One region of the Superficieibacter sp. HKU1 genome, then DNA from elsewhere that is predicted to be linked to it. Evidence: predicted binding sites of a transcription regulator. Region 1 holds the regulator's gene; each other region holds the start of a gene.
The links. Region 1 encodes CRP, which controls carbon source genes, mostly activating them, when cyclic AMP is high. Its sites were predicted from a motif close to ATGTGANNNNNNTCACAT; they were not measured.
Positions count from the first base shown of each region.

Region 2: a site for CRP is predicted at 9,937-9,954, ahead of glpT (glycerol-3-phosphate transporter). Genes of this name have one in related genera too.
Region 3: a site for CRP is predicted at 4,803-4,820, ahead of udp (uridine phosphorylase). Genes of this name have one in related genera too.

Region 1 is NZ_CP119754.1:473,065-483,794, forward strand. Features, by position in the region: gene P0H77_RS02210 (aspartate aminotransferase family protein) at 1-674, shown strand, start outside; gene P0H77_RS02215 (YccS/YhfK family putative transporter) at 664-2,751, opposite strand; gene crp (cAMP-activated global transcriptional regulator CRP) at 2,794-3,426, opposite strand; gene P0H77_RS02225 (OsmC family protein) at 3,734-4,138, shown strand; gene P0H77_RS02230 (phosphoribulokinase) at 4,325-5,194, opposite strand; gene P0H77_RS02235 (YheU family protein) at 5,221-5,439, opposite strand; gene P0H77_RS02240 (hydrolase) at 5,441-6,457, opposite strand; gene P0H77_RS02245 (NUDIX hydrolase) at 6,539-7,258, opposite strand; gene prs (ribose-phosphate diphosphokinase) at 7,457-8,317, shown strand; gene P0H77_RS02255 (nicotinate phosphoribosyltransferase) at 8,330-9,820, shown strand; gene mdcA (malonate decarboxylase subunit alpha) at 10,151-10,730, shown strand, end outside.
Region 2 is NZ_CP119754.1:3,058,838-3,069,567, forward strand. Features, by position in the region: gene gyrA (DNA topoisomerase (ATP-hydrolyzing) subunit A) at 1-2,343, opposite strand, end outside; gene ubiG (bifunctional 2-polyprenyl-6-hydroxyphenol methylase/3-demethylubiquinol 3-O-methyltransferase UbiG) at 2,503-3,231, shown strand; gene nrdA (class 1a ribonucleoside-diphosphate reductase subunit alpha) at 3,574-5,859, shown strand; gene nrdB (class Ia ribonucleoside-diphosphate reductase subunit beta) at 5,960-7,090, shown strand; gene yfaE (class I ribonucleotide reductase maintenance protein YfaE) at 7,090-7,344, shown strand; partial or broken gene P0H77_RS14665 (MFS transporter) at 7,350-7,835, opposite strand; partial or broken gene P0H77_RS14670 (LysR family transcriptional regulator substrate-binding protein) at 7,836-8,378, shown strand; gene glpT (glycerol-3-phosphate transporter) at 8,408-9,760, opposite strand; gene glpA (anaerobic glycerol-3-phosphate dehydrogenase subunit A) at 10,010-10,730, shown strand, end outside.
Region 3 is NZ_CP119754.1:4,562,733-4,573,462, forward strand. Features, by position in the region: gene ubiB (ubiquinone biosynthesis regulatory protein kinase UbiB) at 1-878, opposite strand, end outside; gene P0H77_RS21740 (SCP2 domain-containing protein) at 875-1,480, opposite strand; gene ubiE (bifunctional demethylmenaquinone methyltransferase/2-methoxy-6-polyprenyl-1,4-benzoquinol methylase UbiE) at 1,493-2,248, opposite strand; gene rmuC (DNA recombination protein RmuC) at 2,343-3,749, opposite strand; gene udp (uridine phosphorylase) at 3,969-4,730, opposite strand; gene P0H77_RS21760 (dienelactone hydrolase family protein) at 4,986-5,801, shown strand; gene P0H77_RS21765 (anaerobic sulfatase maturase) at 5,897-7,195, opposite strand; gene metE (5-methyltetrahydropteroyltriglutamate--homocysteine S-methyltransferase) at 7,331-9,592, opposite strand; gene metR (HTH-type transcriptional regulator MetR) at 9,708-10,661, shown strand; gene P0H77_RS21780 (carboxylate/amino acid/amine transporter) at 10,549-10,730, opposite strand, start outside.

The DNA of each region.
Region 1 (10,730 bases):
TGGACGATCACACCTGCGCCGTGGTCGTTGAGCCAATCCAGGGCGAAGGCGGCGTGACGGCAGCGACGCCGGAATTTCTGCAAGGCCTGCGCGACCTGTGCGATCAACATCAGGCGCTGCTGGTATTTGACGAAGTGCAGTGCGGGATGGGCCGTACCGGCGATCTGTTTGCCTATATGCACTATGGCGTCACGCCGGATATTCTTACCAGCGCCAAAGCGCTGGGCGGCGGCTTCCCGATCAGCGCCATGCTGACCACTCACGAGATTGCCAGCGCTTTTCACGCCGGATCGCACGGTTCGACCTACGGCGGCAACCCGCTGGCCTGCGCCGTGGCAGGTGCGGCGTTCGATATCATCAATACGCCGGAGGTTCTTAACGGCGTGAACGCTAAGCGCCAGCGGTTTGTTGAGCATTTGCAGCAAATGAATGAGAAATACGCGCTGTTCAGCGATATTCGCGGAATGGGGCTATTGATCGGTGCCGAGCTGAAACCGCAATTTAAAGGCCGGGCGCGGGATTTCCTGTACGCCGCCGCAGACGAAGGCGTGATGGTGCTTAACGCCGGACCTGACGTTATGCGCTTCGCCCCGTCGCTGGTGGTGGATGAGGCCGATATTGACGAAGGGATGCAACGTTTTGCGCAGGCGGTAGAGCACCTCGTTAACGCTTAGCGCCGCTGGACGCTCTGCTCAGCCAGATCCCGTGATGCGGGCGCTGACGCCATGCGACTGAAGAGATAGTATGCATGGTGTTCAGATGCCCGAGTATGCGCTCAAGATGCCGTTCCACGGTGCTGAGCGGGCCTTGCGGCGCGCCCTCCGGTGCTTCCAGAATGTTTACATTCCCTGCGCTTCCCGACCCTTCCGAATCAAGACGCTGCTGGCAGCGTTGAATGGCAATTTCACAGGATTGCAGATAGCGTTCCGCCAGATCCGGCGTCAGCATATTATGCTCGCGAGCAAGCGTCGTCATCGCGTTAATATGCTCGACGATAAACTGGCTGTGGGTGACCCAGAGTTTCATGTCGGCCAGATACTGCGTATTAAAACCCGGCTCCTGCATCGCCTGGTTCAGTGAGTTAAATAAGGTATTGTGCGCCTGATTTACCCGCATCCGCTGATACGCGAGCGTGGGTGCCTGCGGATCGTTGCTTAAAATCAGACGCAGCGCCTCCTGATCCGCTTCCAGCGCACCGTGGGCATTCTGCCGCAGCAGGCCGCTTTGCCACTGTGGCCACAGCCAGACCATTCCGCCAAAGGCGATCAGGCAGCCCAGCGCGGTATCGATCATCCGCGGCAGAATAAACTGTTCACCGTTGAGGTTAATAAGCTGAAGGGTATACACGGCGGTGACGGTAAAACCAATCATCGCCCAGCCGTAATTTTTTCGCAGGATCAAATAGCTGGCAATGGTAATCACCAGCATCGCGCAGAGGGTAAAACCATCCGGCACCTTAAAGTGCAGGGTCGCGCCCGCAATCACCAGCCCGACCAGCGTGCCCAGCGTTCGGTGCAGGATCCGCACTCGCGTCGCACCATAGCCGTTTTGCGTCACGAACATAATGGTCATTAAGATCCAGTAGGGCTTGGGCAGATGCAGCACGCTTCCTGCCAGGCTGGCGATGCTGAGCATCACGCTAAGACGGGCCGACGTACGCAGCGCGGGAGATTTCAGTGATAAATAGTTTTTGAGCGCCGACCACAAGGGCAGACGACGCTGACGATCGGCCATTAAATCGCGCGGATAAAGCGGACGCAGCGTTTTCAGCACGCGGGCGATGCGGCTAAAGTGCCAGGCGCAAAACTGGCCGACGGGATTATCCGGATTCTGCCGGGCGATTTTCTCCAGCGCGCCAATTTGTTTCTCCATATTGAAGCGCCCGGAATAGTGGTGATAAAGGATGTCATCCGCCATCACGCGCAGGCGAGCAGACACGGTCTGCGCATTCCAGCGGATCACCGCTTCCGCGTGGCTTTGCTCCACCAGCTTTTGCACCTCTTCCGGCTGGTGCAGGCTGACGGAGATATGCTCCTGTAAATCCAGCGCCATCTGGAACATCCAGCGCAGCCGCCGGTAGTTATGATGCTTTTTCTCCGACAACATATAGAGCTGCTGATAGCACTGGGTAATGAGATCCACCGTTTTTTGCTGACGCGCCAGCAATGGCGGCAGCGCTTTTTCCGGATCGGCGTGCTGGGTCAGCATGCTGTATTTAGTCTCGCAGTAGTCCGCCAGCTGTCGGTAAAGCAGGCTTAGCGATTCGCGCAGCGGCTGTTCGCGCCACAGCCAGAACCAGAACCAGTTAAACAGGCCATACCAGACCGTACCGGTCGCATACAGGAGCATTGGCTCCCACACCGGCACTGAACCCGCCAGGCTCAGGGTGAAGATAGCGGCAATTAACGAAGCGGGAAGCAGGCGTGCATGAAGAGGGCTGATCTCCGCCGTAACGCCGAGTATCAGCGCCAGCGCGGTCAGGACCAGCGGCAGCGGCGCACCCTGCGCCAGCAGAAGCTGAACGGCAAGGCTACTGCCAGCAAACAGCGAACCGCCAATAATCAGACGTTTAAAAAAACGCTTATGCGGTGTATCAAGACCGGCAATATTGCAGCAGGCGGGAACCAGGGAAAATAGCAGACCGTACTGGAGGTGGCCGATAATCAGACCTGTAGCCACGGGCAAACACAACACCAGCGTTTGACGTAGTGCGTAGTTCACTTCCGGGTGATAGATAAGCCTGCGCCACATAGAATTTATCGGCGCATTGCAGTGAATGCGCCGGGGTCGAGCTTAGCGAGTGCCGTAGACGACGATAGTTTTACCGTGCGCGGAGATCAGGCTCTGGTCTTCCAGCATTTTGAGGATGCGGCCCACCGTTTCACGAGAGCAACCGACGATCTGGCCGATCTCCTGACGGGTGATTTTGATCTGCATACCATCCGGGTGGGTCATGGCGTCCGGCTGTTTCGCCAGGTTAAGCAGCGTCTGCGCAATACGACCGGTGACGTCGAGGAAAGCAAGGTTGCCCACTTTTTCGGACGTCACCTGTAAACGGCGTGCCATCTGTGCGGAAAGGCGCATCAGGATATCCGGATTCACCTGGATCAGCTGACGGAATTTTTTGTAGGAGATTTCCGCGACTTCACAGGCGGTTTTTGCACGCACCCAGGCGCTACGTTCCTGGCCCTCTTCGAATAGGCCCAGTTCACCGATAAAATCGCCCTGGTTGAGATAAGAAAGGATCATCTCTTTCCCTTCCTCGTCTTTAATCAGCACTGCCACGGAGCCTTTGACGATGTAATACAGCGTCTCCGCTTTTTCACCCTGGTGAATCAGCGTGCTCTTTGAAGGGTACTTATGTATGTGGCAATGAGACAAGAACCATTCGAGAGTCGGGTCTGTTTGCGGTTTGCCAAGCACCATGCGCGGTTATCCTCTGTTATAAGCTATCTCCGGCGGCTAAACGACGTTGCCTCCGGGGTTGCAATCGTTTTCTTCCCGCTGACGGGAAGTTGACTGTCGGTATGCTCCGCAGTCGTTAATCTGATGTCCTTTGCATCTATGTATGCGCAAAGTCAATGTATCACTGTAGCATCCCGTCTGTTTTAGCATAGCTTTTGCCGCCTGTCTCCTGGTGTCTCGCTTCAGCATGACGCAGGTCGCCTTCCGTTGCGAGAATTGTTATGTGCGCGTAATCTGTGAAGAAAATGGCGACACTGGAGTGGATATTATGCAAGCGCGAGTGAAATGGGTTGAAGGGTTAACGTTTCTGGGTGAGTCGGCTTCCGGGCACCAGATTTTGATGGACGGTAACTCCGGTGATAAAGCGCCCAGCCCGATGGAAATGGTGCTGATGGCCGCGGGAGGATGCAGCGCAATCGACGTGGTGTCGATCCTGCAAAAAGGGCGTCAGGCGGTGACAAACTGTGAGGTTAAACTGACGTCTGAACGCCGTGAAGAGGCCCCTCGTTTATTTACCCATATCAATTTGCACTTTATGGTTACGGGGCAGGATCTGAAAGAGAGCGCCGTCGCCCGCGCGGTCGATCTTTCTGCGGAGAAATATTGCTCTGTGGCGTTGATGCTGGGTAAAGCGGTGAATATTACCCATTCGTATGAGGTAGTCGCAGGGTAGGGTTAACGTCCACCGTGTTACCATGTTGCCCGCGTTTGCGGTGTATCGCAGGCAACCGCATCGTTGTTATGCCGGGTGGCGGCTTCGCCTTACCCGGCCTACGAAAACCATCAATATCAATACGTTAATCGCAATTCACAGGCCCGTGCAAGCGCAGCGCCGCCGGGCAAAGGGCACGCCCTCTCGTTATTCTATTTTTTTGCCTTCCATCAGCCGCTGCACCAGCGGCAGCATAATCAGCTCCATCGCCAGCCCCATTTTTCCGCCGGGCACCACCAGGGTATTGATATGGGAAATAAACGATCCCTGAAGCATCGCCAGCAGCCACGGGAAATCGATCCCTTCCAGATTGCGAAAATGAATAACGACAAAGCTTTCATCCAGCGACGGGATGCCTTTCGCGGCGAACGGGTTGGAGGTGTCGACGGTCGGCACCCGCTGAAAGTTAATATGCGTGCGCGAAAACTGCGGCGTAATGAAGTTAATGTAATCCTCCATTGAACGCACCACCGAGTCCATCACCGCCTCGCGGGAGTGTCCGCGTTCGCTGGTATCGCGAATGAGCTTCTGGATCCATTCGAGGTTAACAATCGGCACCACGCCCACCAGCAAATCGACATGGCGTGCGACATCGTGCTGCGGGGTGACCACGCCGCCGTGCAATCCCTCGTAAAACAGCACGTCGGTCGGTTCCGGCAGCGGTTGCCATGGGGTAAACGTGCCCGGTATCTGGTTCCACGGCACGGCTTCGTCATAGGTATGCAGATACTTTCGCGCCTGGCCTGTACCGGAATGACCATATTCAATAAACGTGTGTTCCAGCAGGCCAAAGTCGTTGGCTTCGGGGCCGAAATAGCTGATATGCCGACCCAGATCGCGCGCCTTACGGATCGCCATGTCCATTTCCGGGCGGGTATAGCGATGAAAACTATCCCCTTCGACTTCCGCCGCATGCAGGTTGAGCTGGGAAAAAATCTTACGGAAGGCGAGACTGGTGGTAGTGGTTCCCGCACCGCTGGAACCCGTTACCGCAATCACCGGATGTTTGGCAGACATAGCAACTCCCTGAGTAATCAGTAAAATTAGTCGCGGAACTGCTTGCGAGGCATGATGTTGACCGTCTCATGCAGTTCAGACCACACCAGCACGGCATCGCCCGTTTTAAGCTGATGTTTAACGTCGGCGACTTTTTGCTCGAGCGAACGCTCATGTTCACCATAATCAGTGCCTTCACGCAAGACAAAGCTTTCGATCAGGCTATCGAGGGTTTCAGGCGCGAGATCCTGCCAGGGAATAATCATATTAGGCTCCGAGGTAAGTTGTCAGCCAGTCGGGAATGCGTTTTTCCAGCCACATTTGCGGACGCCGCAGCGTGCCGCCCACAAATCCGACGTGCCCGCCATGCTCGGTGAGCTGATACTCTACCTGTGGCGGTAAGGTGTCGGGATCGGGAATAACGTGATGATCCATAAACGGATCGTCTTTAGCATGGATGATCAGCGTCGGTTTGGCGATCTGATTGAGCAACGGCATCGCGCTGCACTGCCGATAATAGTCGATAGCATCGGCAAAACCATGAATACGGGCGGTGATCAAATCGTCAAACTCACGCAGGCGGCGGACCTGCTTGAGCTGGGCCAGTTCAATGGGTAGCGTGCCGGGGTACGCCTTCAGTTTGCGGGTCGCATTCCCTTTCAGCAGGTTGAGCAGATAGCGCTGATAGACGCGGGAAAAGCCTTTCTCCATGTGATAACTGCACGCTTCCAGCACAAAGGGGGCGGAGACAATCGCCGCCGCGTCGAGCGGTGCGTTGCCGCCTTCTTTTGCCAGCAGGCACGCCAGCATGTTACCCCCCAGCGAGTACCCCACCGCTGCGGTGGGGACGTTGCCGAACTCGCGCTGCAGCCAGTGTAAAAACCAGGTGCCGTCCTCGGTTTCTCCTGAGTGATAGATACGGTTCAGACGATTTGGCTCACCGCTACAGCCGCGGAAATGCATGACGACGCCAAGCCAGCCGCGCGCTTTCGCCGCGTGGATCAACCCATGCGCGTAGGGGCTGTGCAGGCTGCCCTCCAGCCCGTGAAAAACCACCAGCCGGGGCTTATGCCTGGCCTGCTGCGGATCTTCACTCCAGGCCAGATCGACGAAATCACCGTCCGGCAAGTCGAGCCGTTGCCATACCGGTGTGAACTGCACCCGGCGACGCAGCAGGCGCGGCAGCATAGTCTGCAGATGCGGATTCCGCGCCCCGGGCATGGGGTGAAAAGTGTACGTATCGTCTTGCCCGACGAGCGATTGTTCAGATGAAATTTGAGCCATGACAGAGGATAGTTTAAGGAAATTGCGCCGTACTATAACCCGTAATTATTAGTACGGTTTATGCATTTAACGTGGTAGTCATTATTCAGCCAGCAAATTGCGGGAAAAAAGATGAATATCCACGCCGGGCTTGCGCCGCCACAATCGGGCTTTACGCGCGCCAGTGGCGATGCTCTCGCCGGTTTCCTCCAGCATACCGGACGCTTCAATACGGCGGATCAGACTTTTGCGCTGGATTGGCTGTCCGAGAATGATCTCCGTGGCTTCCTGGAGCTGCGCATGCGTAAAGTGTTCAGGCAAACAGTAGACGGGAAGCAGCGAATACATGGTCTTCTGCCGCAGGCGATGCAGGCCCGCCTGTACAATCGCGGCATGATCGAACGCCAGTTGATAGCGGGAAAGCGCCTGCACCGGGATCCACTTCGCATCGCTGACGGTCTCAATATGCGGCGCGCAGTCCACCCAGGATATCAGCGCAAACCAGCTTACCGTCAGGCTCCAGCCGCGCGGGTCGCGATCCGGGCCGGAAAAAGTATCGAGTTGTTCCAGCCACGATGGCGACACCCCCGTTTTTTCCGTCAGCTTGCGCAGCGCGGTATCCCGCGTGGAGGCATCGCCAGCGATATCAATAAAGCCTCCCGGTAACCCCCAGCAGCCCAGTTGCGGCTGGCTGGCTCGCTCAACCAGCAGCACGCAAAGTTCGCTCTGATGAAGGGTAAAAAGCACGCTATCGACCGTTACCAGCGGCGATGGAAAACGGCTGGCGTCGTAATTTTTCAGGTATTCCGCTTCTGTCGTCATTTGTCGTGGCCGTTCACCGTGGCAGGGAAAACCCAGTTTACCAGCCCAGGCCAGCACAAAACACACGCTTTTTTTATTTCTGTTATCAGGCAATTAACGTTATTTTGCTTTTTGTTCAAAAAATAACTTGCATAATATGTGTCTTAGGGACATTATTAAATTGTCGCAGGGACATTAATGAATTGAGAGGGCAAAGAAATGGAAAAACGGTTGCAGTTATTCATTGATAATCAAGAGATTGCCTTAACAACCGGCATTTTCCCAGACGGAGCGGTATGGCTGAAGGTGACAGGCAAACTGCCAGAAAGCGCGCAGCTGATGCGTGTTCGTGCCGCCGCCATGCGTGATATGAATGATTTCATGTTGCTGGCTCAATTGGTTGATGCCGTATGCCATGTTACCGATGTGCTGGTCAGCCACCTTGAGCTTCCGTGGCTCCCGTGGGCCCGTCAGGACCGTCATATGGTGGCGGGCGACAGCTTTGCCCTGAAGGTTTTTGCCCGTCAACTCAATACTCTGGGCTTCGATAAAGTTAAGGTGCTCGACCCGCACAGCGATGCGGCGGGGGCAGCGATTGATAATTTTGTCGCTATCCCGCAGGAAGTCTGCCTGCTGCACAGTCCCACGCTGGCACGTCAGTTTCAGCAGCAGGCGTTAATGCTGGTTGCCCCGGATGCGGGCGCACTGAAAAAAATAGACGCGGTTGCCAGAGCGACAGGGGCATCTGAATACGCGGTATTAACGAAAAAACGCGATGTGGCGAGCGGCAATCTCACCGGTTTCGCGCTGGTCTCCGGCGATGTAAAGGGCAGGGATGTGCTGATTGTCGATGACCTGTGTGATGCCGGAGGGACGTTTATTGGCTCCGCGCAGGTCCTGCGCGATGCGGGCGCTCGCAGCGTCAGCCTGTACGTCACGCACGGTATCTTTTCTAAAGGCGTGGAAAATCTGCTTTCAAACGGGATCGACGCAATTTATACCACCACTTCGTTTACTTCACCCGCGCTTGCGCATCCGAACCTTGAACTGATTGATATCGCTGCTATTTACGGCGCTTAACGGAGAAACATCATGAAAATGAACCCCATTCTGGCTATCGATGGCTACAAAGTTTCGCACCGCGTGCAGTATCCGCAGGGCACCACGAAGGTTTACTCCAATTTTACGCCGCGCAGCGATCGCTTTTTTCAGTCTCCGCTTGCCGATGGCAAGCTGGTGTTCTTCGGTTTACAGGGCTTTATGCAGTGGTTCCTGGTCGATCTGTTTAACGATGCCTTTTTCTCCCGTCCGGAAGATGAGGTGGTGAATGAGTACAAACAGGTGATGGACAGTTATCTGGGACGCGACGCCGTCGCTGTCGATCACATCCGCACGTTGCACCGTACCGGCTATCTTCCACTGCACATTAAAGCGCTGGATGAGGGCAGCAAAGTACCGATGAAGGTGCCGGTTCTGACGATCACCAATACCCGTGACGATGCCTTCTGGCTGGTGAACTACCTGGAAACCGTGCTCTCCGCCGAGCTGTGGAAAGCCTCAACCAACGCCACGATTGCGCACCATTACCGTAAGATTTGTGAAAAATGGGCGGCGAAAACCTGTAGCGATCTCTCGCACCTGGATTTTCAGTGCCACGACTTTTCTTTCCGCGGGATGGCCGGTTTACAGGACACGATGCAGGCGGGCAGCGGTCATCTGTTGAGCTTCAAAGGCACTGACAGCATTCCGTCTATCCTGTATGCGCGGGATTACTACACCGAAGGCGAAGAGTACTTTATTGGCGCGAGCATCCCGGCGACGGAACACAGCGTGATGTGCATGGGCCAGCATGAAGGCGAGATTGAGACGTTTCGTCGTCTGATTGCCGACCTCTATCCGCAGGGATTTGTCTCCATCGTGTCTGATACTTGGGACTACTGGCGCGTATTGACCGAATATACCCGCGAACTGAAATCGTTGATTATGAACCGCGAAGGGCGCGTGGTATTTCGTCCTGACAGCGGCGACCCGGTAGACATTCTTTGCGGCACCGGGGCGGATGACGACACGCGTGCTGAGCGTAGCCCGGAAGAAAAAGGCTCGGTAGAAGTGCTGTGGGAGATTTTCGGCGGCACGGTGAATGAGAAAGGCTATAAAGTCCTCGACCCGCACGTGGGGCTGATTTACGGCGATTCCATTACTCTGGAGCGGGCGAATGAGATCCTGCGCCGTCTGGAAGCAAAAGGTTTCGCCAGTTCTAACGTGGTATTTGGCATCGGCTCCTTTACCTATCAGTACAACACCCGTGACACCTTCGGTTTTGCAATGAAAGCCACCTGGGGACAGGTGAACGGCGAAGGGCGCACTATTTTCAAAGAGCCGAAAACCGATAACGGTATGAAACGTTCCGCCCGCGGCCTGCTGCGCGTTGAGCGTGATTCGCAGGGAGAGCTGGTGCTTCATGACGAGCAAACTTGGGAGCAGGAACAGGAAGGCGAGCTGAAAATCCGTTTTCTCGACGGTAAGCTTTTCAACCGCGAACATTTTGAACAGATCCGTCATCGTCTGGCGGCACAAGGTTAATCATTCCCGTAACCTGCCGGGTGGCGGCTTCGCCTTACCCGGCCTACTTTTAATACTATATATCAAAGCGTTTCGCTCACGGTAGGCCCGGTAAGCGCAGCGCCACCGGGCAGGCCATCCACCGCCGCTAAGTTTATCGCGCCCGACGCCACCCTCCATTAAATCTTTTTGCCTCGTTCTAAATTGATCCTCATCACATAACGTCAATTCTAATCATTACTCTCAGGCTAATGATTCTTCCCGCCGCTTAATTGATGCATTTCTCACCAAAGCTCAGACTCTTCTCAGTGTTAAGCCAATCAAACTGATTGCTGAATCAGGAGGTTCATAATGTTATCTGGGCAAACGCCAGCACGCGTCTGGAACACCCGCCGCACTGAAAAACAGCGGCGTCTGGCATCCGTACCCGTGCAGGGGAAGGTACTGCCAACCGCAGACCTGGTCGCGATGCTGGAAAAACTGATCGCGCCGGGCGATCGCGTGGTTCTTGAAGGGAACAACCAGAAGCAGGCTGATTTCTTGTCCCGCATGCTGGCTGAAGTTAATCCGCAGATTGTGCATGACCTGCACATGATCATGCCAAGCGTCGGGCGCAGCGAACATCTGGATATCTTTGAAAAAGGTATCGCCCGCAAACTGGATTTCTCCTTCTCCGGGACCCAAAGCCTGCGCATTTCGCAGCTGCTGGAAGATGGCCTGCTGGAAATCGGTGCTATCCATACTTACATTGAGCTTTACTCCCGTCTGTATGTCGATCTCTCGCCAAACGTGGCGCTTATTGCCGGTTTTAAAGCTGACCGTAAAGGCAACCTCTATACCGGGGCGAGCACCGAAGATACGCCGGCACTGGTTGAAGCGGCCGCGTTCCATGACGGCATTGTTATCGCTCAGGTTAATGAACTGGTCGATG
Region 2 (10,730 bases), 2.3 Mb from region 1:
GCCGTTACGCTCGGTGACTTTAATGGAGATAACGCCCTGAGTGCCGCGGGACTTGGTCGGATACTCGCTTTCCGCGGTACGCTTACCGTAGCCGTTTTGCGTGACGGTCAGAATGGCACCTTCACCGCGCGGTACGATCAGCGAAACGACCTTATCTTCTCCGGCCAGCCTGATGCCACGCACGCCGGTCGCGGTACGTCCCATTGCACGCACCGCGCTGTCTTTAAAGCGCACCACTTTACCCGCGGCTGAGAACAGCATGACTTCATCTGCCCCGGAGGTCAGATCAACGCCAATCAGTTCGTCGCCGTCGTTGAGGTTCACCGCGATAATACCGGCAGAGCGCGGACGGCTGAACTCGGTCAGCGCCGTTTTCTTCACGGTACCGCTGGCGGTCGCCATAAAGACGTTCACGCCCTCTTCGTACTCGCGTACCGGCAGAATCGCGGTAATACGTTCGTTGGCTTCCAGCGGCAGCAGGTTGACGATAGGACGCCCACGCGCGCCACGGCTCGCTTCCGGTAGCTGGTAAACCTTCATCCAGTACAGACGGCCACGGCTGGAGAAGCAGAGGATGGTGTCATGGGTGTTGGCCACCAGCAGGCGGTCGATAAAGTCTTCTTCTTTAATACGGGCGGCTGACTTGCCTTTACCGCCACGACGCTGGGCTTCGTAATCGGTCAGCGGTTGATATTTCACGTAACCCTGGTGAGACAGAGTGACGACCACATCTTCCTGGCTAATCAGATCTTCGATATTGATATCAGCGCTGTTGGCGGTGATTTCAGTACGGCGCGCGTCACCAAACTGCTCGCGTACCAGTTCAAGTTCTTCGCGGATCACTTCCATCAGACGCTCAGCGCTGCCGAGAATGTGCAGCAGTTCAGCGATCTGTTCCAGCAGCTCTTTGTACTCGTCGAGCAGTTTTTCGTGCTCAAGGCCGGTCAGTTTCTGCAAACGCAGATCCAGAATCGCCTGTGCCTGCTGTTCGGTCAGATAATACTGGCCGTCACGCACGCCGAATTCTGGCTCCAGCCATTCCGGACGTGCGGCGTCATCACCGGCACGTTCCAGCATCGCAGAAACGTTACCCAGATCCCAGGAACGCGCGATTAAACCCGCTTTCGCTTCAGCCGGCGTCGGCGCACGGCGAATCAGTTCGATAATCGGATCGATGTTCGCCAGCGCAATCGCCAGCGCTTCAAGGATATGCGCCCGATCGCGCGCTTTACGCAGTTCGAAAATAGTACGGCGCGTCACCACTTCACGGCGGTGACGCACGAAGGCGGCGATAATGTCTTTCAGGTTCATGATCTTCGGCTGGCCATGGTGCAACGCCACCATGTTAATACCGAAAGAAACCTGCAGCTGAGTCTGCGAATAAAGGTTGTTGAGAACCACTTCACCGACCGCGTCGCGTTTCACTTCAATCACGATGCGCATGCCGTCTTTGTCAGACTCGTCACGCAGCGCGCTGATGCCTTCCACGCGTTTGTCTTTCACCAGCTCGGCGATTTTCTCGATCAGGCGCGCTTTGTTTACCTGATACGGGATTTCGTGAACGATGATGGTTTCACGCCCGGTTTTCGCGTCAGCTTCCACTTCCGCGCGAGCGCGAATGTACACTTTGCCGCGACCGGTACGATAGGCTTCTTCGATGCCACGGCGACCGTTGATGATCGCGGCGGTCGGGAAGTCCGGGCCGGGGATATGCTCCATCAGCCCTTCAATGCTGATGTCTTCATTGTCAACATACGCCAGACAGCCGTTGATCACTTCCGTCAGGTTATGCGGCGGGATGTTGGTGGCCATGCCGACCGCGATACCTGAGGAACCGTTAACTAACAGGTTCGGGATCTTGGTTGGCATGACATCTGGAATTCGCTCGGTTCCGTCGTAGTTATCGACGAAATCCACCGTCTCTTTTTCCAGGTCGGCCATCAGTTCGTGGGCGATTTTCGACATACGGATTTCCGTATAACGCATCGCTGCGGCGGAGTCGCCGTCGACAGAACCGAAGTTACCCTGGCCATCTACCAGCATGTAACGCAGGGAGAATGGCTGCGCCATACGAACGATGGTGTCATACACGGCGGTATCACCATGGGGGTGATATTTACCGATAACGTCACCCACCACACGGGCAGATTTTTTATAGGCTTTGTTCCAGTCATTGCCCAATACGTTCATGGCGTATAGTACGCGACGGTGAACCGGCTTCAGGCCATCGCGGACATCCGGCAGCGCACGGCCAACAATGACCGACATCGCATAATCCAGATAGGAGCTCTTCAGCTCTTCCTCGATGTTAACCGGTGTAATTTCTCTCGCAAGGTCGCTCATCTAACCGCTATCCCTCTACTGTATCCCGGATTCAAAGGTCGCAAATTATAACACAATCGTCATAAGACAGGTAAAGGGAATGGCGCTCAGGGAAGGCTTTATTCATCCTGGTGTGCTGATATACTCAAACGAATTGCCAAATAAGGAGTAAAAGCGCCAATGAATGCCGAAAAAGCCCCGGTGGCCCCGAATGTTGACCATCAGGAGATTGCCAAATTTGAAGCGGTCGCCTCACGCTGGTGGGATCTGGAAGGTGAATTTAAGCCCCTGCACCGCATTAACCCGCTGCGTCTGGGTTATATCGCTGAGCGCTCAGGCGGCCTGTTTGGTAAGACGGTGCTGGATGTCGGCTGCGGCGGGGGCATCCTTGCCGAGAGCATGGCGCGTGAAGGCGCGACCGTTACCGGGCTGGACATGGGCGCAGAGCCCTTGCAGGTTGCCCGTCTGCACGCGCTGGAAAGCGGCGTCACCGTGGAGTACGTGCAGGAAACGGTCGAGGAACATGCGGCTCAGCATGCACAGCAGTACGACGTCGTGACCTGTATGGAAATGCTTGAGCACGTACCGGACCCGCAGTCGGTGATAAATGCCTGCGCGCAGCTGGTTAAACCCGGCGGTCACGTTTTCTTCTCGACGATCAATCGCAACGGTAAAGCCTGGCTGATGGCGGTCGTCGGCGCGGAATATGTCCTGCGGATGGTGCCGAAGGGCACGCACGACGTGAAGAAATTCATTCGTCCTTCTGAACTGCTGGGCTGGGTGGACCAGACGTCGCTTAAGGAAGTTCATATGACCGGGCTGCATTACAATCCGCTGAGCAATACCTTTAAGCTCGCGCCTGGCGTTGACGTTAACTATATGTTGCATACAACCGCCAAAAACGACTGACCTTAGTAAAAATAGTTCTGAAGATTGCGCGGTATCAAACGGCGCAATCTTTCAGGTCGTCGAAGAAATCAGCGCTCGATCAAAAATTCTATTTTTTTTCCAGAATATTGACATGCCCTCCAGCCCTTATGTGACGTGGATTTTGCCTTTCTTACGCTTCCGCAACCTCAATTTAACCTCAAAATCAACTCTTGTACTCAAAAGAATCCTTACTAGAATACTCACCATATAGCGTTCATTTTATTCATCACCCCCTACATATAGTATTTATCCACAGAGTTAGTCACAGCGACGTTTTGTGGATAAGCGGGGGATATTTCTTCACGGACAGGTAAAAACTACATGAATCAGAGTCTGCTGGTGACAAAGCGCGACGGTCGTACCGAGCGTATCAATCTCGACAAAATCCATCGTGTGCTGGATTGGGCGGCAGATGGGCTGAGTAACGTCTCTATTTCGCAGGTAGAATTGCGTTCGCATATTCAGTTCTATGACGGCATCAAAACCTCCGATATCCATGAGACGATCATCAAAGCGGCGGCGGATTTGATTTCCCGCGACGCGCCGGATTATCAGTATCTGGCCGCTCGCCTGGCGATTTTCCACCTGCGTAAAAAAGCCTACGGTCAGTTTGAGCCGCCTGCCCTGTATGATCATGTGCGCAACATGGTTGAACTGGGTAAATACGATACCCATTTGCTCGAAGATTATACTCAGGAAGAGTTTGCGCAGATGGACGCGTTCATTCAGCACGACCGCGATATGACCTTCTCCTACGCCGCCGTTAAGCAGCTGGAAGGCAAATATCTGGTGCAGAACCGCGTCACTGGCGAAATCTACGAGAGCGCCCAGTTCCTGTATATTCTGGTTGCCGCGTGCCTGTTCTCAAATTATCCTCGTGAAACCCGCCTTGACTACGTAAAACGTTTTTATGATGCGGTGTCGACCTTCAAGATTTCTCTGCCGACGCCAATCATGTCAGGCGTGCGCACCCCAACCCGCCAGTTCAGCTCCTGCGTGCTGATCGAGTGCGGCGACAGCCTTGACTCCATCAACGCCACCTCCAGCGCGATCGTGAAATACGTTTCCCAGCGCGCCGGTATCGGCATCAACGCCGGACGCATCCGTGCGCTGGGTAGCCCGATTCGCGGCGGTGAAGCGTTCCACACCGGCTGTATTCCATTCTACAAGCACTTCCAGACCGCGGTGAAATCCTGCTCGCAGGGTGGCGTGCGCGGCGGGGCAGCGACGCTGTTCTACCCAATGTGGCACCTGGAAGTCGAAAGCCTGCTGGTGCTGAAAAACAACCGCGGCGTGGAAGGCAACCGCGTGCGCCACATGGACTACGGCGTGCAGATCAACAAACTGATGTACACCCGTCTGCTGAAAGGTGGCGACATCACGCTGTTCAGCCCGTCTGACGTCCCTGGCCTGTACGACGCCTTTTTTGCCGATCAGGATGAATTCGAGCGCCTGTACACAAAATATGAACAGGACGCCAGCATCCGTAAGCAGCGTATCAAAGCGGTTGAGCTGTTCTCGCTGATGATGCAGGAACGTGCCTCTACCGGCCGTATCTACATCCAGAACGTCGACCACTGTAACACCCACAGCCCGTTCGATCCGCAGGTTGCGCCGGTTCGTCAGTCAAACCTGTGTCTGGAAATCGCCCTGCCGACTAAACCGCTTGACGATGTTAACGATAAAAACGGCGAAATCGCCCTGTGTACGCTCTCCGCGTTCAACCTTGGCGTGATTAAAAACCTCGACGAACTGGAAGATCTGGCGGTGCTGGCCGTGCGCGCGCTCGATGCCCTTCTCGACTATCAGGATTACCCGATCCCGGCCGCCAAACGTGGCGCAATGGGACGTCGTACCCTGGGTATTGGCGTGATCAACTTTGCCTACTGGCTGGCGAAAAACGGCAAGCGCTATTCTGACGGCAGCGCCAACAATCTGACCCATCAGACATTTGAAGCGATTCAATATTATCTGTTGAAAGCTTCGAATGAGCTGGCGAAAGAGCAAGGTGCCTGCCCGTGGTTCAACGAAACCACCTATGCGCAGGGTATCCTGCCGATCGATACCTATAAGAAAGATCTCGACGGCATTACCGATGAGCCGCTGCATTATGACTGGGAAACGCTGCGCGAATCCGTCAAAACGCACGGTCTGCGTAACTCCACGCTGTCAGCCCTGATGCCGTCTGAAACCTCGTCGCAGATTTCAAACGCCACTAACGGCATTGAACCGCCGCGCGGCCATGTGAGCATCAAAGCGTCGAAAGACGGCATTCTGCGCCAGGTAGTGCCGGATTATGAGCTGTTGAAAGACCAGTACGAACTGCTGTGGGAAATGCCGAATAACGACGGCTATCTGCAGCTGGTGGGAATTATGCAGAAGTTTATCGACCAGTCGATTTCTGCCAACACCAACTACGATCCGACGCGTTTCCCGTCAGGTAAAGTGCCAATGCAGCAATTGCTGAAAGACCTGCTCACCGCCTACAAATTTGGCGTGAAAACGCTGTACTATCAGAACACCCGCGACGGCGCGGAAGATGCTCAGGACGATCTGGCACCGTCTATTCAGGACGATGGCTGCGAAAGCGGCGCGTGTAAGATCTGATGAACTCTGCCGGGTGGCGCTACGCTTACCCGGCCTACGGTTTCACGGTTTGAAGGCCGGATCCGCTATCCGGCACGCATCCCACAAAGGACTCACTTTCATGGCATACACCACCTTTTCACAGACGAAAAATGATCAGCTGCTGGAACCGATGTTTTTCGGCCAGCCGGTGAACGTGGCACGCTACGATCAGCAAAAATATGACATCTTCGAAAAGCTGATTGAAAAGCAACTCTCCTTCTTCTGGCGCCCTGAAGAAGTCGACGTCTCCCGCGACCGCATTGACTACCAGGCGCTGCCGGAGCACGAAAAACACATCTTTATCAGCAACCTGAAATACCAGACGCTGCTGGACTCTATTCAGGGACGCAGCCCGAACGTGGCTTTGCTGCCGCTGATCTCGATCCCTGAACTGGAAACCTGGGTAGAGACCTGGGCCTTCTCCGAAACGATCCACTCACGCTCTTATACGCATATCATCCGTAATATCGTTAACGATCCGGCGATTGTATTTGACGATATTGTCACCAATGAGCAGATCCAGAAGCGTGCTGACGGCATTTCCAGCTATTACGATGAATTAATCGAGATGACCAGCTACTGGCATCTGCTGGGCGAAGGCACGCACCAGGTGAAGGGTAAAACCGTCACGGTTAACCTGCATGAGCTGAAGAAAAAACTCTACTTGTGTCTGATGAGCGTGAACGCGCTGGAGGCCATCCGCTTCTACGTCAGCTTCGCCTGCTCATTTGCCTTCGCCGAGCGTGAACTGATGGAAGGCAACGCCAAGATTATCCGCTTGATCGCCCGCGACGAAGCGCTGCACCTGACCGGCACTCAGCATATGCTGAACCTGCTGCGCTCCGGAACCGACGATCCGGAGATGGCGGTAATCGCTGAAGAGTGCAAACAGGAATGCTATGACCTGTTCGTACAGGCGGCGTTGCAGGAGAAAGAGTGGGCAGGCTATCTGTTCCGCGATGGCTCTATGATTGGCCTGAACAAAGATATTCTGTGCCAGTACATTGAGTACATCACCAATATCCGCATGCAGGCCGTGGGTCTGGATTTGCCGTTCCAGACCCGCTCGAACCCTATTCCGTGGATCAATACCTGGCTGGTGTCCGACAACGTACAGGTTGCACCGCAGGAAGTGGAAGTCAGTTCTTATCTGGTCGGTCAGATTGACTCTGAGGTCAATACCGACGACCTGAGCGATTTCCAGCTCTGATGAGCCGGGTCACGCTGTGCATCACTGGCACCCATTTGCTGTGCCAGGATGAGCACCCGTCGCTGCTGGCGGCGCTGGAATTTCATCAGGTGACGGTGGAATACCAGTGTCGTGAAGGGTACTGCGGCTCCTGTCGCACCCGGCTGGTGGCAGGTCAGGTCGAATGGCTGACGCAACCGCTGGCATTCATTCAGCCCGGCGAGATTTTGCCCTGCTGTTGCAGGGCGAAAGGCGATATTGAAATTGAGATTTAAGCGGCTTAATGCAGTTCTCTGGTGGAAACCAGCTTGACGTTGCCGCGCATTTTCATCTGTACGATATACAGCGCACCAGCAAGTACCACCACCACCGCGCCTACCAGATAAATCGCCCGATACCCTGCCCCCTCAACCATCAAGCCCATAATAAAGGCACCCATGGCCATGCCGGCATCCATCGCATTAAAAAATAGCGAGTTGGCGACGCCGATTTTATGCGGCTCAACCGAACTGATAATCTGCGTCTGGAATACCGGGGTGACTGAGCCGTAGCCAATACCGATCAGCGCCCCTGACAGCACCATAGTTACGCTGCCGTGGGTATAGCCCAGCACCACCAGCCCAAGAGTAAAGGCCAGCAGGCAGGGATAGACCACATACTTTGGCCCTTTCTTGTCGCAGAGGTTGCCGGTGAAAGTACGGCACGCCATCAGAAATAGCGCGTAACAGAGCAGAAAATTACTGGCCGCCGCCATTAAATCCAGCTCGTGCGCCATTTTGAAACGCACTATCCGCATATTAAAATTATCCCCTATGAAGCCAACAGCGCGGAAATAATAGACTCGCTGCAAAAAGCAGACATCGATGCCGGCTTTGTCCATTTTCCGATAAATGGCCTGTATTCTGTCCCGGTTTATACCGATAAATTTTGCGTGGTAGTGCCTGAACAGCATCCTTTTGCGCAGCGTGAGAATGTCGCCCTTGAGGCGTTATTTAATGAGCCGCTGATTATCAGTAAAGGGCGCTATGAATTAAGTATTATGAGCCTGTTTAAAGAGCATAACATCACGCCCAGAATTAAATATGAATTTAACCATCCGGCAACGGCCATCAGTTTTATTCGTCAGGGGCTGGGGATCGCTCTGTTACCCGAGCTGACGCTAAACAGCGTGGAGCATAATCTCTGTTCTGTGCCGCTGGAGCCAACCTTTTACCGGACTATTTCGCTGGTCAGTAAAGAAGAACCCATCAGCGGTAGCCCGCTCGCGTTGCTGAATGCCTGCCTGCAACATTCTGCGACCGTGAAGTAGCCGGGCGGCCTTGCGCCGCCCGGCCAGTATTACCGTTGCTTCTGCGCAAGGGCAGCATGGTGACGCTTCTCGCCGATCATCACCACAATCAGCAGGAGCACGGCCAGCACGCTGCCGCCAATCATCACAATAAATCCGCCGTCCCAGCCAAAGAAGTCGACGGTATAACCGACAATCGCACTGGCCGCTACCGATCCGCCGAGGTAGCCAAACAGGCCGGTAAAGCCCGCCGCCGTACCCGCCGCTTTTTTCGGTGCCAGCTCAAGGGCATGCAGACCAATCAACATTACCGGGCCGTAAATCAAAAAGCCGATGGTAATCATACAGACCATATCGACCGTCGGGTTGCCCGGCGGGTTAAGCCAGTAAACCACGGTGGCAATGGTCACCAGCGTCATAAAGAAGACGCCGGTCGCACCGCGGTTACCACGGAAGACTTTGTCCGACATCCAGCCGCAAAGCAGCGTACCGGGGATCCCCGCGTATTCATATAAGAAGTATGCCCAGGAAGATTTATCCAGCGCAAAATGCTTCACTTCTTTCAGATAGGTCGGTGACCAGTCGAGAATGCCGTAGCGCAACAGGTAAACAAATACGTTAGCAATGGCGATATACCACAACAGTTTGTTGGGCAGTACGTACTGCATAAAGATTTGCTTCGCGGTCAGTTCCTCTTCCGCTTTCTCGTTATAGTCATCCGGATAATCGTTTTTGTACTCTTCAATAGGCGGCAGGCCGCAGGACTGCGGGGTGTCGCGCATCAGGGAGAAAGCAATGACAGCCACCACAATCGCGGCAAACGCTGGCATATAGAGCGCCGCTTTCCAGTCGTTAAACCACGCCATCCCCAGCAGAAATAACAGCGGAGGAATACCGCCACCGACGTTATGCGCGCAGTTCCACACCGAGACGATCCCACCGCGCTCTTTTTGCGACCACCAGTGGACCATCGTGCGCCCGCACGGCGGCCAGCCCATGCCCTGAAACCAGCCGCAGATAAACAGCAGCACAAACATGATGGCGATGCTGGAGGTGGCCCAGGGCACAAAGCCCATAAACAGCATCACTAACGCCGCCAGAATCAGGCCCGCCGGGAGGAAAACGCGCGGATTCGACCGGTCGGAAACCGAGCCCATAATGAATTTGGAGAAACCGTAGGCGATGGAAATCCCCGACAGCGCAAAACCCAGGTCGCCGCGTGAAAACCCTTGTTCAACCAGATACGGCATGGCGAGAGCAAAGTTTTTACGCACCAGATAATAGGCGGCATAACCGAAGAAGATCCCCAGGAAAATTTGCCAGCGCAGTCGACGATAAGTCGGGTCAATTTCCGCCTCAGGCAGGCGCGCCCGATGAGGAGCAGGTTTAAAAATACTCAGCATAATAGCCTCCGTGGCCATGTCATATTCAGAGGTAAAAAGCAGAACGTCTGCTTCAGGGGGTTCATACGTTATAAATCGGCAACCACAGGCTGAAGTAAAGCACAGATTGTTACATTTTTATGACAAATGTTCAGAAAGGCGCATGCGGTCACATTTAATCTTCGTAAAATGCGCGAATGTGCTCGAAATCAAACATTCCTTACCTTTTCTATGGCTAAATGTTAATAAACGAACAGTAAGGGGAAGGCGATGAAGGCACCGGTAGCGCAGGAAAGTGATGTGATTGTCATTGGTGGCGGAGCCACCGGTGCCGGTATCGCGCGCGACAGCGCCCTGCGCGGGCTGCGGGTTACGCTTCTTGAACGCCATGATATTGCGACGGGTGCCACGGGGCGCAATCATGGATTGCTGCACAGCGGCGCGCGTTATGCGGTGACCGATGGCGAATCAGCGCGCGAGTGCATTAGCGAAAATCAGATCCTCAAACGCATCGCCCGCCACTGCGTTGAACCCACCGATGGCCTGTTTATTACCCTGCCAGAGGATGAGCTGTCATTTCAGGCAACCTTTGTCAGCGCCTGCGAAAGCGCCGGGATCCGCGCGGAGATTATCGACCCGGCCCTCGCCAGGCGGATTGAACCCGCGGTTAACCCGCACTTAACGGGTGCCGTCAGAGTCCCGGATGGCACCCTCGATCCTTTCCGCCTGACCGCCGCGAACATGCTGGATGCCCGCGAGCACGGTGCCACTATTCTTACCGCCCATGAAGTGACCGGGCTGGTGCGCAACGGCGCGACGGTGTGCGGCGTGCATGTCATTAATCATCTGACCGGCGAAGCGCAGACGCTTTATGCCCCGGTCGTGGTCAACGCGGCAGGGATTTGGGGTCAGCGCATCGCGGAGTATGCCGACCTGAGTATTCGCATGTTTCCGGCCAAAGGATCGCTGCTGATCCTCGATCACCGTATTA
Region 3 (10,730 bases), 780 kb from region 1:
TTGCCAGGATGCATATCCGCATGGAAAAAACTGTCGCGAAAGACCTGGGTAAAGAAAACCTGCACTCCGCGTTCGGCCAGCAGTTTCATGTTGGTGCCGTGCTGCTCAAGTTGGGCAGTGTCAGAAATAGGGATACCGTAAATACGCTCCATTACCAGCATATTCTGGCTACAGTAGTCGGAATAGACTTCCGGCACGTACAGCATGGGGCTATCTTCAAAGTTGCGGCGTAGCTGAATGGCATTCGCGGCTTCACGCAGCAAATCCAGCTCATCTATCAGCGTTTTTTCATACTCGCGCACCACTTCCATTGGGCGCAGGCGGCGACCGTCTGGCAGCAGACGTGGAACCCAGCGCGCGAGCCGGTGGATTAGCTTCATGTCAGCTTTGATGACCGGCAGGATATCCGGGCGGATCACCTTGATGACCACCTCTTTGCCGTTATCTTTAAGCCGCGCCGTATGCACCTGAGCAATCGATGCCGAGGCCAGTGGATTGATATCGAAATCGTCAAACCACGTTTCTACCGGCAGATCGCCCATCGCTTTTTCAATCTGCTGTTTGGCCAGCACGCCGTCAAAAGGCGCGACCTTGTCCTGCAACATCGCCAGCTGATCGGCGATTTGCGGCGGGAAGAGGTCACGGCGGGTTGAGAGCATCTGCCCAAATTTAATCCATACCGGCCCCAGTTCCTGTAACGCCAGGCGCAGGCGTTCACCTAAAAGCCGGTCTTTGTGACGGTTGGGCATCCAGAACAGCGTGCGCCGCCAGAGTCTCAGCGGCAGCGTAAGGCGCATTCTTGGGATCAGCTCATCGAGCCCGTAGCTCAAAAATGTCTGGATGATAAAATACAGGCGGCGAACTTCACCTGGGGTCATTTGTCCTCCAGCTTTTCCAGCCGTGTCATCAGAGTAGTAGCCGAACGTTCGACGGCAGCGACTTCTTCAGCAAACCACGCCACTTCCAGCGCACCCGGTGCCAGACGCCACTCTTCCGTCAGCGCATCGGCCACATAACGCTGCTGGCGCTGCACGCTACGATTCAGAAAGGTCGCTCCACGGCGTAAAAAGCGGCTCACGCCTTCGGCAGCAATATCGCCTGTCCACGGAGCCAGCAGCTCCGCCAGGTCGAACTCCGCCAGATCGCTTAAGGCGACAAAATTTTGCACCACCTGAATATCGCCGTTCACTTCCAGCTCACCGCTGCGAATAAGCGCAGTAAGCTGCTGGCGGTCGCGCAGTTTTGGCAGCACGTTCAGGCGGGTAATCACCGTACAGTCCGCCTCACCTTCCCACTCACCCAGCACATCAATCTGACGTTCGCTGAAACTGAGGACCAACGGCGAGGAGAACTCTTGCAGCACAACGCGTAATACTTTTCCCTGGAGACGCTGGCGGGCAGGTTTCAAACCGCGTTCACGCCACAGGAACGCGTTGAGGACATTTTCGATACCCGCAGTGATTAAGGGTTTAAACGGCATTACGCTCTCCTGTTAAAACTTATAGCCACGATGCAGCGCGACGATACCTGCCGTCAGGTTGTAATAGCTCACGTTCTCCAGACCCGCGTCTTCCATCATCGCCTTCAGGGTTTCCTGATCGGGATGCATACGGATGGATTCAGCCAGATAACGGTAGCTTTCTGCATCATTCGCCACCATCTGCCCGATGCGCGGCAGGACGTGGAACGAATAGGCGTCGTAGGCTTTACTCAGCGGATCGATAATCGGTTTAGAAAACTCCAGTACCAGCAGACGTCCGCCCGGCTTCAGTACGCGATACATCGAGCGCAGCGCTTTTTCTTTATCCGTTACGTTACGCAGGCCGAAAGAGATGGTGATGCAGTCAAAGATGTTGTCCGGGAAAGGCAGCGCTTCGGCATTGGCCTGAACGTATTCAACGTTGCCCACGACACCAAGATTACGCAGCTTCTCACGTCCCATCTTCAGCATAGAATCGTTAATATCTGCCAGCACGACGCGACCGGTGTCGCCGACGAGACGAGAAAATTTTGCCGTCAGATCGCCGGTACCCCCCGCCAGATCCAGCACGGTTTGCCCGCGACGCACACCGCTACAATCGATGGTATAACGCTTCCATAGGCGATGAATGCCGAACGACATCAGATCGTTCATGACATCGTATTTTGCGGCAACGGAATGGAATACATGCGCCACCATGTCAGCTTTCTGCGCGCTGGCGACAGTCTGAAAACCAAAATGCGTCGTATCCTGAGAATTCTCGTCCATCTTAAGGCCTGCTTATCAAGAAATTGTTCGTAAAGTGTAACAGATCAAGAACGTTTACCCTATGACTCAACCGCCGCGAGAGAAGGAGTTTAGATCATGACCCCCCGGAGTTTTGCGCAGAGAATTCGCGCTCGTCATCGGCTTCCGCTCCTGAGCGTAGTCGAAATTCTTCATCCTGGGCGGTAGCCTGTTCGGCTAATTCCGGATTAATCTCGCGCTTGATCTCCACGCCAAGGCCGCGAAAAGCTTCCGCCTGCGACAATACATTACCACGCCCGGAGGTCAGTTTTTTCATCGCCTGCCGATAGTTGTCCTGCGCTTTATCGAGGCTTTGCCCCACCGACGACATATCGTCAACGAACAGGCGCATTTTGTCGTACAGGCGGCTGGCACGCTCGGCAATATGCTGTGCGTTGCGGCTTTGATGCTCGTAACGCCACAGATTGGAAATGGTGCGCAACGCCACCAGTAGCGTGGTCGGACTGACCAGCATGATATTGTTTTTCAGCGCTTCGGTAATCAGCTCCGGCTGGCGATCGAGTGCCAGCAAAAATGCCGGTTCAACGGGGATAAACATCAATACATAGTCGAGACTGCGCAGCCCCGGCAACTGCTGATAATCTTTACGCCCCAGCAGGCGGATATGATTGCGCACCGAGGCGATGTGTTCCTGAAGAGCGGCCTCGCGGGTGTACTCTTCTTCGGCATTGAAGTAACGCTCATAGGCCACCAGCGTCATTTTGGCATCAACCACCACGTCTTTGCCCTGCGGCAGGCGGACGATCACGTCCGGCTGCATCCGCGAACGGGTGTCGGTTTCGATACTTACCTGGGTTTCATATTCATGGCCTTCACGCAGCCCGGAGGCTTCCAGTACGCGGGTCAGTACCACTTCTCCCCAGTTGCCCTGCGCTTTGTTGTCGCCTTTCAGGGCGCGCGTGAGGTTGAGGGCTTCCTGCGCCATTTGCGCATTAAGCTGCTGGAGGTTACGGATTTCATGCGCCAGGGTGTGCCTTTCCCGCGCCTCCTGGCCAAAACTGTCCTGCACCTGGCGGCGAAAACCGTCAAGCTGCTCGCGCAACGGCGTCAGCAGGCCGTGCAGGCTCTGACGATTTTGCTCATCCACCCGGCGGTTGCTGTGCTCGAAAATGCGGTTGGCGAGATTTTCAAATTGCTCGTTAAGCCGCTGCTCGCTGTTGATCATCTGGCGGGTTTTGTCCTGAGACGCTTCAAGGCGAGTCGTTACTTCGCGCAGGTCGGCTTCCAGCGAGGTGTTGATTTCCCGCAGGCTACGCAGCTCGTTATTCAGCAGTTCGCACTCGTTGCGCCAGTGGCTGTGCTGAGCAAGCTGCTGCTTTGCGGCGCTCAGTTCGCCAAAAACCTCCCGCTGCTCCGCAAGAATCTCGGCCTGCTGCTGCGCGGCACGATAGCTTGCCGCCAGCCAACCGACGACGATCCCCGCCAGCATCAGCAGTACGCTGATAATGATTGCGCTGTCCATTCACCCTCCCGCATAACTCATTCACCCTGCAAAATACGGCTTTGCTGTATAAACGTCCAGTTTAAAAGGTTTTTCTGCGAGGCGTTACGCAAAAAGAAAGGACCGAACAGGTCGGCCCTTCAGATCGCTGGCAAAGAGGCTGGTCAGGAGAAACGCCGGGATTGGGTTCCCGGAGGGAGGCCCAACCCGGTGGTCGTCCCGATATCAACGGACGGTTTGTCAGAGAAGACGGCGGGCGGCTTCAACCACAATTTTCACGGCGTGGCTCTCGGTTTGTTTCATGGTTTCCGCATTCGGAATTTCCTGCTGGGTGCGGTTAACGATCACGCCAGCAACCATCCCGGCACGCAGACCCTGACTGGAGCACATGGTCAGCAGCGTCGCCGATTCCATTTCGTAGTTCATCACGCCCATGGACTGCCACTCTTCCATTGAACCTTTGAAACGGCTCACCACGCGCCCTGAATGCGTATCGTAACGCTCCTGGCCAGGGTAGAAGGTGTCGGAAGACGCGGTCACGCCAATGTGAGTGGTCGCGCCGACCGCTTTCGCCGCTTCCACCAGCGCGGTGGTACAGGCGAAATCAGCTACTGCCGGATATTCCATCGGCGCGAAGTGCAGGCTGGCACCGTCCAGACGCACGGAAGCCGTGGTCACCAGCACGTCGCCAACGTTGATATGGGACTGGATCGCGCCGGTGGTACCCACGCGCAGGAAAGTACGAATGCCGAGCTGTGCCAGTTCTTCGACGGCAATAGACGTAGAAGGTCCGCCGATACCGGTCGAACATACAATAACTGCTTTACCGTCGAGTTCAGCGCGCCAGGAGGTAAATTCACGATGAGATGCCAGCTTGACCGGCTTATCCATCAGCGCGGCGATCTTTTCCACACGTTCTGGATCGCCAGGGACGATAGCCAGCGTAGCCCCTTGTAGGTCGTTTTTGGTGAGGCCGAGATGAAAAACATCAGACTTGGACATAAAAAGACTCCTCTGTGGGTCGGTTTGTCAGAAGAAGCAAAAAGGTACTTTACAGAAGTGATCGAGACTATTTTGTGACCATAGTCACTTGCACAGAAACTTATTGCAGTTAATTTCCATAAAATAGTGACATGAATCACATAAATAAACCTAATGCTTTGGTCAGATGCCATCGCGAATCGGCATCCGACGCGGTGAATTGTTAACGTGGGGTCTATAGTTAACTCTGCGCTAATACTGGGTACGGAGAATGCCATGACGACTGATAATCAACCGGGTTTCGCACCCGCGGCCTCACCCCATGCTTCCACCATCGTTCGCACGCCTGAAGACGCGATTGCAACCGGTGAAACCACCATCCCGACACAGGGCGAGCATATGCCCGCTTATCACGCCAGGCCAAAAGACGCGGAAGGTGAGCTGCCTGTCATTATCGTAGTGCAGGAAATTTTCGGCGTACATGAGCACATTCGCGATTTATGTCGTCGGCTGGCGCTGGAAGGCTATCTGGCTGTCGCGCCGGAACTCTATTTCCGTCAGGGCGATCCTAATGCTTATGACGATGTCGGCACGCTGTTAAAAGAGCTGGTGGCTAACGTGCCGGACGCGCAGGTGCTGGCCGATCTCGACCATGTCGCGAACTGGGCTGCACGTAACGGCGGCGACGCCCATCGTCTTGCCATCACCGGTTTTTGCTGGGGCGGACGTATTGCCTGGCTGTATGCCGCGCATAATCCTCAGCTTAAAGCTGCGGTGGCGTGGTATGGCAAAGTGGTTGGCGATCGGACGTTAAAATCGCCGAAACATCCTGTGGATGTGGCAACCGAGCTAAGCGCGCCGGTGCTGGGGCTGTATGGCGCTCAGGACAACAGTATTCCTCAGGAAAGCCTGGAGAAAATGCGTCATGCGCTGCGGGATGCCACTGCGACGGCAGAAATTATTGTCTATCCGGAAGCCGGGCACGCGTTTAATGCGGATTATCGTCCGAGTTACCATGAGGCCTCGGCGAAAGATGGCTGGCAGAAAATGCTGGCATGGTTTGCCCGCTATGTGGGTAAGAAAGCGGAATAATGAGGGGAGTGGCAAACCTGTTTTGCTGTTTTGTTCGCCGTTTTGCCGGGTAGCGGCTTCGCCTTACCCGGCGATCCGCCGTCAACGCCGTACCGTCAGGCAGAGATCCCACAGCATTTTTTATATTTTTTGCCGCTGCCACAGGGACAGGGATCGTTACGATTCACCTTCCCCGCGTTGACCGTTTTCTCCTGCGCCAGCACGCGCATGATCGCCTGTGGCGGATAGCCGTTGGTGACCAGATCCTTCATGATGTTCATGTTGCGCGTAATATGGCGAAAAAAATGTTCATACCCTGCGCACAGGTAGTTATGGCCAGGATGCCCGGAAGGCGAGACGGCAAAGCGATGTTTAGGACAGCCACCGTGGCAAACAAAGCGATAGTCGCACTTTCGACAGTCGGCGGTCAGCGTCTCCCGCTTTGCCCGACCAAAAGTAATGGCCTGCTCGCTGTTATTCATCTCTTTAATGCTTTTCTGATGAATATTGCCCAGCATATGCTCAGGGTAGACATAGTGGTCGCAGTTATAGAGATCGCCGTTAGATTCCAGGGCGAAAGCATGGCCGCAGTTTTCAGAAAACACGCACAGCACCGGCGGCTGGCCGCACCAGGCCGAGAGCGCCACATCAAACATCTGCACGTAGACATTCCCGACATCGCGCCGCACCCAGATATCAAAGATCTGGTTAAGGAATTCGCCGTACTGCCACGAGGGCACGGTCCACGGTGCCAGCGTTGCCGCGCTCTCGCCGGGCATCACCAGATTAAGTACCGATGAGGCTTCAGTACTCATTCGCTCCACCAGCGGGATAAACTGGATATAGCGGGAGCCGGCTGCCAGCAGAAACTCGTACACCTCACGCGCATGACCGACGTTATGCGCGCCCACCACGGTCAGGGTATTAAACTCAACGTGGTATTCTTTAAGCAGCGCCATGCCCGCCATCACCTGCGCGTGGGTGCCTTTGCCTGAACGCGTTACGCGATATTTATCATGCAGATGCGCAGGGCCATCGACGGACAAACCAATCAGAAAATGATGTTCGGCAAAAAACTGCGCCCATTCCGGATTGAGCAAAATGCCGTTGGTTTGCAGGGCATGACTGATTTTTTTGCCGTTAGCGTGCTTCTCGCACAGTTCGACTACCCGGCGGAAAAAGGGCAGCCCGATCATTGTCGGCTCGCCGCCCTGCCAGGCAAAGATCGCCTCGTTACCGCCTTGCGCCTCAATATGCTGACGAATATAGGTTTCCAGCGTCCCGTCTGACATCCGCCAGTTTTTGTTGCGCTCCGGATAAAGCGCCTCTTTTTCAAGATAGAAACAGTACTGGCAATCGATGTTGCATACTGAGCCTGTAGGCTTTGCCATGACGTGGCAACCGCTGATAGACATGCTCACTCATATCCTTATCGTTTAATTAAACGCTTTTGTGAACTGTATAACCTCGCGCCAGCCGCTTCCAGCATTACCTGTAACAGGCTCCTCGATCCAGAAGGGAGAACGCTGTCTCCCGTGGGATCGTATTACTTACCCCTGACGCAACTGCTGCGCCGCTTTGACCATGTTCGCCAGCGCGGCGCGGGTTTCCGGCCAGCCGCGGGTTTTCAGACCGCAGTCCGGGTTTACCCACAGGCGCTCTGCCGGAATACGCTGCGCCGCTTTTTTCAGCAGAGCTTCGATCCACTCCACGCTCGGGACGTTCGGCGAGTGAATGTCATAAACGCCCGGTCCGATTTCGTTCGGGTAGTCGAACTCTTCGAACGATTCCAGCAGTTCCATATCGGAGCGCGAGGTTTCGATGGTGATCACATCGGCATCCAGCGCAGCGATAGAATCCATAATATCGTTAAACTCGCAGTAGCACATATGTGTGTGGATCTGGGTATCGTCCTTCGCCACCGCCGCGTTGATGCGGAAGGCTTCCACGCCCCATTGCAGGTAAGCATCCCAGTCGCTGCGCTTCAACGGCAGACCTTCGCGCAGCGCCGGTTCGTCAATCTGAATAATGCCGATCCCGGCCGCTTCCAGGTCCGCCACTTCGTCACGCAGCGCCAGCGCAATCTGCTTAGCAATGGTTTCACGGCTCACGTCTTCACGCGGGAAAGACCAGCAGAGAATAGTTACCGGGCCGGTCAGCATGCCTTTTACCGGTTTGTCGGTCAGTGACTGCGCGTATTTCGCCCACTCCACGGTGATCGGTTCCGGCCGACTGATGTCACCAATCACGACCGGCGGCTTCACGCAGCGGGAACCGTAGCTCTGCACCCAGCCATTCTGGGTAAAAATGAAACCGTCCAGGTGCTCGCCGAAGTATTCCACCATGTCATTACGCTCGGCTTCACCGTGGACCAGCACGTCGAGACCCAGGCGCTCCTGCTCCACAATCGCCTGCCTGATGTGGCCTGCAATACCGGTGCGGTAGTTGTTCGCATCAAGATTGCCCTTTTTAAAGTCCAGACGCAGGCCGCGGATTTCAGTCGTCTGCGGGAAAGAACCAATGGTGGTGGTCGGCCAGGCGGGTAGATTAAAGCGTGCACGCTGGGCTTCTGCACGGACCGGATAAGCATTCGCGCGCTGGCTGTCCTGGGCGGTAATGGCCGCCAGACGTTTTGCCACCGCCGCGTTATGCACGCGGGTGGAGTGGCGACGGGCCTGAATCGGCGCGCTCCACCAGGCAATGGCAGCGGTATCGCCGCTGTTCAGGGCATCGCGCAGCAGGGCCAGCTCCTCACATTTTTGCAGGGCGAAGGCAAACCAGCTTTTCACTTCCGCATCAAGACGGCTTTCCACGCTCAGGTCAATGGGGCTGTGCAACAGCGAGCAGGACGACGCCACCCACAGTTCACGTTTGCCAACGATCTCTTTAACTTGCGCGTATTTCTCCGTCAGATCGGCGCGCCAGACGTTACGACCGTTAATCAGACCGGCGGACAGTAGCCAGTCAGCAGGCAGACGCTTATGCAGCTCTGCCACCTCGTCCTTGCCGTGGACCAGATCCACATGCAGGCCCTGGACCGGCAGCGCGGTGAGCGTGTCAAGATTGGCGGTAATGCCTTCAAAGTAAGTGGTCAGCAGCAGTTTCACCTGGCCCGCAAGCGTGTTATAGGCCGGTTTAAACGCGTTCAGCCATTCCTGAGGCAGTTCCAGCACCAGCGCCGGTTCGTCAATTTGTACCCACTCAACGCCACGTTTCGCCAGTTCAGCCAGCACCTGCTGGTAGACAGGCAGAATGTCGTTAAGCAGGCTCAGACGGTCGAACGCCTCGCCTTTGACTTTACCCAGCCACAGGTAAGTCACCGGCCCCAGCAGTACCGGCTTCACCTTGTGGCCGAGCGCCAGCGCTTCGTCCACTTCATCCAGCAACTGTGTCCAGGTCAGGGTAAACCGCTGGCCTTTGACGAACTCCGGCACCATGTAGTGATAGTTGGTATTGAACCATTTGGTCATTTCCGCTGCCGCCGCAGGTTCGCCGGTCGGCGCGCGACCGCGACCAATGCGGAACAGGGTATCGATATCGACCGAGCCGTCGTTGTTCTGATGACGAGCCGGCACGTTGCCAAGCAACAGGCTGGTGGTCAGAACATGGTCGTACCAGGCGAAATCGCCCACTGGCAGCAGGTCAATGCCCGCCTGCTTCTGCTGATCCCAGTGACGGGCGCGCAGTTCACGGCCTGACGCCAGCAAATCGTCGCGGGAGGAGTGTCCTGCCCAGTAACTTTCCTGCGCTTTTTTTAGCTCGCGGCGCAGGCCGATGCGGGGAAAACCGAGGGTGTGATTCAAAATTGTCATTATATGCCCCTTGAGAAATGTGTTATTTAGCCATCCAGATGTTTACACATCCATAATGGAAAGGTACTGTATGATCCTCAAGCGCAATTTGTTCATGCCGAAGTGAAGGACTTTCATGATCGAGATTAAACATCTGAAAACGCTCCAGGCGTTGCGGAACAGTGGTTCGCTGGCAGCGGCCGCAGCGACGCTGCACCAGACCCAATCCGCCCTCTCTCACCAGTTCAGCGATCTGGAACAGCGTCTTGGCTTTCGGCTATTTGTTCGCAAGAGTCAGCCGCTGCGCTTTACGCCGCAGGGCGAAGTACTGCTCCAGCTGGCAAACCAGGTACTGCCGCAGATTAGCCAGGCGTTGCAGGCCTGTAATGAACCGCAGCAGACCACGCTGCGCATTGCGATTGAATGCCACAGTTGCATTCAGTGGCTGACCCCGGCGCTTGAGAATTTCCGGGCGAAATGGCCGCAGGTTGAGATGGATTTTAAATCTGGCGTGACCTTCGATCCGCAGCCCGCGCTTCAGCAAAGCGAGCTGGATCTGGTGATGACGTCGGATATTCTGCCGCGTAGCGGTCTGCACTACTCGCCAATGTTTGATTTTGAGGTGCGGCTGGTACTGGCTCCGGATCATCCGCTGGCGGCGAAAGCGCGCATTACGCCAGACGATCTGGCCAGCGAAACGCTGCTGATTTATCCGGTACAGCGCAGCCGACTGGACGTCTGGCGTCACTTTCTACAACCGGCGGGCATCAATCCGCAGTTCAAAAGCGTGGACAACACCCTGCTGCTGATTCAGATGGTAGCGGCCCGGATGGGCATTGCCGCGCTGCCGCACTGGGTGGTGGAGAGTTTTGAACGTCAGGGCCTGGTGGTAACCAAAACCCTGGGTGAAGGACTATGGAGCCGACTGTACGCCGCCGTGCGCGACGGTGAACAGCGTCAGCCGGTTGTGGAGGCCTTTATTCGCTCGGCGCGGAATCACGCCTGCGATCATCTGCCGTTTGTACGGAGCGCGGAGCGACCCACTGGCGATGGACCCACAGCGACGCCAGGATCACAGCCGCACCCGTGATGAATGTCGGCCAGTGAGGTTGTTGGTGCCAGATCGCCAGATTCACCAGCAGCCCCGCAGGCACGTGCA